DNA from 2 places in the Staphylococcus nepalensis genome. Region 1 is predicted to be linked to the other one. Evidence: a T-box and tRNA genes for the amino acid it is inferred to sense, from the RefSeq annotation. Region 1 holds a T-box; the other holds one or more tRNA genes.
The links. The T-box of region 1 lies ahead of serS (serine--tRNA ligase). A T-box ahead of a tRNA ligase gene usually reads a tRNA of that ligase, here a tRNA-Ser.
Positions count from the first base shown of each region.

Region 2: it encodes a tRNA-Ser, which carries the amino acid that the T-box ahead of serS (serine--tRNA ligase) is inferred to sense. The anticodon was not compared.

Region 1 is NZ_CP017466.1:11,400-14,838, reverse strand. Features, by position in the region: gene BJG89_RS00050 (AzlC family ABC transporter permease) at 1-182, opposite strand, end outside; gene serS (serine--tRNA ligase) at 575-1,858, opposite strand; T-box leader at 1,924-2,125, opposite strand; gene hutH (histidine ammonia-lyase) at 2,187-3,439, opposite strand, start outside.
Region 2 is NZ_CP017466.1:2,696,425-2,699,863, reverse strand. Features, by position in the region: gene gltB (glutamate synthase large subunit) at 1-269, shown strand, start outside; gene BJG89_RS12970 (glutamate synthase subunit beta) at 290-1,753, shown strand; tRNA gene BJG89_RS12965 (tRNA-Ser) at 1,814-1,906, shown strand; gene treP (PTS system trehalose-specific EIIBC component) at 2,286-3,439, shown strand, end outside.

The sequences.
Region 1 (3,439 bases):
AACGCACATATAATAAATTGTGCAGCACCTGCGTAAACGAGTAAACATAACAAAATAATCTCGAGTAAATTAAAACCCGAAGCTACTGCTACAATACCAAATGAAAGTCCAACACCTGCATAACCTAACAATGTAGGCACACATTCTTTGACACCTTGCCTAAAAGTTAAATGTGTTTCCATAACGCCACCTCCTAAAGTTTTTGTAATAAGAAAATAATATGACTATTTTAATACGACTCGTAAAATATATTCAATGCTTTTAGACATCTGCTTGTCTTACGTTAGACTAACCGAAGTGTTAAAATGCTGTTTTTATAATAGTTTTAATTTCAGAATTTTTAAATCATTATTTTAGACGTCCCTCTTATAGTTAAGTAAAATGCTGTTTTTCTGTATTATTATCTATGATTAACCATTTAAATTGATCCCTCCCTACCCTTTCTCCAAATTAAAAAAGCAGGAATAGTAATCTCGCAAAGATTACAATCCTGCTTTTTTAAAGCTAGATGATGCTAAGCTCATTTTAAACATTCACGTAGTTTATCATGATATTTAAACTTTAATTCATCTTTCTATTTAACTGGGCGTATAACTGTTTTACCGCCCATATAAGGCACTAATGCATCTGGAATTGTTACTGATCCATCTTCATTTTGATAGTTTTCTACAATTGCAGCAAATGTACGACCTACTGCTAAGCCACTGCCATTGAGCGTATGCACTAATTCCGGTTTTGCTGTTTTATCACGTTTAAAACGAATGTTAGAACGACGCGCTTGGAAATCAGTAATATTTGAACAAGAACTGATTTCTTTGTATTCGTTATAACTTGGTAACCAAACTTCTAAGTCATATGTTTTACTTGAACCAAAACCGATATCTCCTGTACATAAAATAACTCTACGATAAGGTAATCCTAACTCCTCTAAAATTGATTCTGCATGTTGTGTCATTTCTTCTAATGCGTTCCAAGAGTCTTCTGGTTTTTCAAAGCGCACCATTTCTACTTTATCGAATTGATGTAATCGAATTAAGCCTCTTGTATCTCTACCTGCAGAACCCGCTTCACTACGATAACAAGCTGATTGGGCAGTGAATTTAGCAGGCAACACATCTGGCTCAATAATTTCATTACGATAATAATTCGTTAATGGCACCTCTGCAGTTGGAATTGTATAAAGTCCTTCTTTTTCAATTTTGAATAAATCTTCTTCGAATTTTGGCAATTGTCCTGTACCATACATAGAATCGGCGTTCACTAATTGCGGCACCATCATTTCAGTGTAACCGTGCTGTGTCGTATGTTTCGTTACCATATAGTTCATCAATGCTCTTTCTAATTGAGCACCTTCCCCAGTTAAGAAGACAAATCTAGCGCCAGAAACTTTTGCGCCTCGTTCGAAATTAGCCATTTGTAATGATTCAACTAAATCCCAATGTGCTTTTTCTTCAAAGTCAAATGCTCTTGGCGTACCCCAACGTTTTAATTCTACATTCTCTTCATCAGAATCGCCTTCAGGCACATCATCATGAATGATATTTGGGATACGTGATAATAAATCTTCTAATTCTTTATCTACTTTATTTAAATCTGCATCTAATTGTTTGATATCATCGCCTAATTTACGCATTTCTACAATAACGTCATCTGCATTTTCTTTATTACGTTTTTTCTCAGCGATTTCGCCACTCACTTTATTACGTTTCGCTTTCATTTCCTCAGCACTGCGAATAAGTTCACGACGCTTATCATCAAGTGCTAATACATCATCCACTACTTTTGCGTCCATACCACGTTTTGAAACTTTGTCTTTTAGTAACGTTGGTTCGTTACGAAATCGTTTAATGTCTAACATATCACTTTCCATCCTTTCAAATGTAAATATTTTCAGATTGAACACAAAAAAGACCACATCCCTATACAAGGGACGTGGTCTTTACGCGTTGCCACCCTATTTAACAGTCAAAAAAGACTGCACTTTCACAAAAATAACGGTTAAATCCGATTGTTCTTCTTTATAGTAGGTAGATTCATATTGACACTGATTGCTTGTTCTCACCAACCACAAGCTCTCTGAAATCAGACGATTCAACACTACTTATCCTACGAACAATAACTTTATTGAGTTGTTTTAAATATAGCAAATAACGCACCATTTTTCAAGACTGATGACATTGAAACAATTAAATTTCATTTGAATAAGCATGATCTAGTAAATATTGTGCAACAGCTTCGATATCTTTATGAAATTGTCGATCTTGTGTTATAGAGGGTACTACCTTGCGTAAAGCTTGATATTTTTCATACGTTTTAGGTGATAATTTTTCAATATCTTTATATTCTACTGCTTGAAGTGCAATAATAGCTTCTATTGCTAGCACACGCCGTGCATTTTCAATCATTTGATAGCCATGGCGAGAGGCAATTGTTCCCATAGACACATGATCTTCTTGGTTAGCTGATGATGGAATGGAATCTACACTCGCTGGATGTGCAAGTGTCTTATTTTCTGAAACCAAACTCGCTGCTGCGTATTGCATAATCATCGCACCGCTTTGTAGTCCTGGTTGTGGGCTTAAGAATGCTGGCAAGCCATTGTTTAATTGCGGATTAACAAGTCTTTCTAGTCTTCTTTCTGAAACATTAGCTAATTCGCTAACACCCAGTTTTAAGAAATCCAGTGCAAAAGCAATTGGTTGTCCGTGAAAGTTCCCGCCAGAAATAACGAACGTTTCATCATCTTCATCAAATATTAATGGGTTATCATTAGCTGCATTCATTTCAAATTCAAGTTTTTCTTTCACATAATTAAATACCTGGAAGCTTGCGCCATGTATTTGTGGGATACAACGCAATGTATAAGCGTCTTGTACACGAATGTCTCCTTGTGATGTAGTTAATTTTGAACCTTCAAGCCAATCTAACATACGTGCTGCAACATCGATTTGTTCTTTGAAATGACGTACTTTATGTACGTTTTCATGGTATGCGTCTGTTATACCATTTAATGCTTGATGTGTGAGTGCAGCAATCCATTCTGCTTGATAACCTATATATTCCGCTTCTATATAATTAATCACACCTTGAGCAGTCATGGCTTGCGTGCCATTAATTAAAGCTAAGCCTTCTTTAGCCTGTAATCTTAAAGGGGTACGATTTAATAGATTTAAGACATACCGGCTGTCTACTTCCTCGTTTTTATAATATACGCTGCCTTCTCCGATTAGCGCTAAAGCTAGATGTGAAAGTGGCGCTAAATCTCCAGAAGCACCCAGTGATCCTTGTTGAGGAATAATAGGAATGATTCTATTGTTAATAAAGTATATGAGTTGATCTACTAAATCGACGGTCACACCAGAATGACCTTTAAGTAATGTATTTAGACGTAATACCATCATCACTAATGCAACGTCTTGTGAAAAAGGTTTTCCTATCC
Region 2 (3,439 bases), 260 kb from region 1:
CTGTAGCAGAAGAATACGAAGTTTTGAAGTCTATGTTAGAAGGACATGTGCAATACACAAATAGCACAAAAGCGAAAAAAATCCTAGCTGACTTTGAGCATGTCGCAGATAAAGTCGTTAAAGTTATCCCTAAAGAATATAAACTAATGATGCAAAAAATCGACTTGCAAAAGCAAAACTCAGATGAACTTGATCAAGCTTTATTAAATGCTTTTAATGATAAGCGCACATATATAGAATCAGAGCAACAATTGACTGCTGTATATTAATACTAGAAGGGGGATTTATCATGGGTGAATTCAAAGGATTTATGAATTATGACAAACAACAACTGCAGGAGTTATCTTTGGTCGATCGTTTGAAGCATCACGGTGCGTTTCAACAAAGATTTACGAAAGACGAAGCGGCACAACAAGGCGCCCGTTGTATGGATTGCGGGACACCATTTTGCCAGACAGGGGAGCCTTTCGGCAGAGAAACAATTGGGTGTCCTATTGGCAATTACATTCCAGAATGGAATGACCTTGTCTATAGACAAGATTTCAAAACGGCCTACGAGCGGTTAAATGAAACGAACAATTTTCCGGAATTTACAGGGCGGGTCTGTCCAGCACCTTGTGAGCAATCTTGTGTCATGAAAATCAATCGTGAATCAGTTGCTATTAAAGGAATTGAAAGAACTATTATAGACGAAGCCTTTGAAAATGGTTGGGTAAAACCGACAACGCCAGAACATCGTAAAGATGAATCAGTTGCTATAGTGGGTAGTGGGCCAGCTGGTTTAACTGCTGCTGATGAATTAAATAAATTAGGGTATAACGTAACAGTGTATGAGCGCGCACATGAAGCTGGTGGCTTACTTATGTATGGTATACCTAATATGAAATTAGACAAAGATGTAGTGCGTCGTAGAATAAAAGTGATGGAAGAATCAGGTATTCAATTTGAAACAGATACAGAAATTGGCGTAGACATTAGTAAAGAAACACTTAATGAGGAATATGGTGCTATTATTTTATGTACCGGTTCGCAAAATGCGAGAGATTTACCTCTAGAAGGACGTATGGGGTTCGGTATTCACTTTGCAATGGATTATTTAACAGAACAAGCTCAATACTTAAACGATGAAATTAAGGAACCATCTATTTCTGCAGAAGGTAAAAATGTAATAGTCATCGGGGCTGGAGACACTGGGGCAGATTGTGTTGCTACGGCATTGAGAGAAAATTGTAAATCTATTGTTCAATTTAATAAGTATACAAAGCAACCTGAGGCAATAGAATTTGATGAAAACAGTTACTGGCCATTAGCAATGCCTGTATTTAAAATGGATTATGCACATAAAGAGTACGAGGCGCGTTTCGGATTTGAGCCACGTGCATATGGCGTACAAACAATGCGTTATGATGTTGATCGAATTGGAAATGTGACCGGCGTTTACACACAGATCCTTGAAGAAACAGATGAAGGCATGGTGGTTGTCGATGGTACAGAACGTCACTGGCCAGCAGATTTGGTATTGTTGTCCATAGGGTTTGTTGGCACGGAAACTACAGTGCCACACGCTTTCAATATCCAAACTGAAAGAAATAAAATTATCGCAGATAACAAAAATTTCAAAACGAATCAATCAAATATTTTTGTGGCAGGTGATGCAAGACGAGGCCAAAGTCTTGTTGTTTGGGCAATCCAAGAGGGTAGAGCAGTTGCTAATGCGGTGGATGGATACCTAACGGAAAAAACGTTGGTGTAACATTTTAATTATAATTGACTTTTGCAATACACTATAATACTATAATTAATGTGTTTATTTGGAGGAATACCCAAGTTCGGCTGAAGGGATCGGTCTTGAAAACCGACAGGGGCTTAACGGCCCGCGGGGGTTCGAATCCCTCTTCCTCCGCCATTATCATTAAAAACCAAGACTAATTAATAGAGTAGACAAACATTCATATGTATATGAATTGTTTGTCTTTTTTGTTTTGAAATGGGTATTTTAACATAACTATAACTCCAATAGTTTAACTTGTAACTAATTTAATGTGGTTCGTGTGCGTATCTATAAATGTTGAATTATAGTAGATAATGTATTGTTTGGCAGATTATATCGTTAAGCACAAATAAATAAAAGGTGGTTGATTTATACAAGGTCGTGAATGCAAATCAAATGCTATATTTGGTCTCGCTTCGGTCTTTTTTTATCTCTCTTTATGAAAGCCTTTGCAAAACTTGTATAGACAAGTTATAATCTGGATAACATAGAAAAATTAAGGGAGTGAATCATCATGGCTGTTAAAAAGAAAGATGTTCAAGATATCGTCGAAGCTATTGGAGGCAAAGAAAACTTGGACACAGCAACACACTGTGTAACGCGTTTACGACTTGTTTTAAAAGATGATGATAAAGTTGACAAAGATCGTTTGAATAATAACGATTTGGTTAAGGGTCAATTTAAAGCAGACAATCAATATCAAATTGTTATTGGACCAGGCACAGTAGATGAAGTTTACAAGCAGTTTATTGAAGAAACTGGGGCTGAAGCGTCCTCGAAAGATGACGCGAAAGCTGCAGCTGCCAAAAAGGGTAATCCAATTCAAAGATTGATTAAGTTATTGGGAGATATCTTTATTCCAATCTTGCCAGCTATTGTAACAGCTGGTTTGTTACTAGGGATTTATAATGTGTTAACGATGGAAGATTTATTTGGGAAACAACCACTCGTTGCACAATATCCACAATTAGGTGATATTGCGGATATTATTAATGTTATTGCGAATACTGCTTTTATCTTCTTGCCGGCATTAATTGGTTGGAGTAGTATGCGCGTATTTGGTGGTAGCCAAATACTTGGTTTAGTATTAGGGTTAATTTTAATGAACCCACAGTTGGCTTCACAATATGATATTGGTAAGGGTGATATTCCGGCTTGGCATATTTTTGGTTTAGAAATTAAACAATTGAATTACCAAGGCCAAGTATTACCAATTTTATTAGCGTCTTATGTATTAGCGCAAATTGAGAAATTCTTAAATAAATATGTGCATGATTCAATTAAAATGTTAGTTGTTGGGCCTGTGGCCTTATTAATTACTGGCTTCTTAGCATTTATCGTTATTGGGCCAATTGCATTATGGTTAGGAACAGGTATCACGAACGGAGTAACATTTGTCTTTGAACATGTAGGTTGGTTAGGCGGTGTAATATATGGCTTGTTCTATGCACCGTTAGTGATTACTGGATTGCACCATATGTTCTTGGCAGTTGATTTCCAATTGATGGGAAGCAGCCTTGAAGGCACATATTTATGGCCAATCTTAGCAATCTCTAACATTTGTCAGGGGTCAGCAGCGTTTGGTGCTTGGTATGTTTACAAAAAACGAAAAATGGCCAAAGAACAAGGTCTTGCAATGACTTCTGGCGTTTCAGGTTTCTTAGGTGT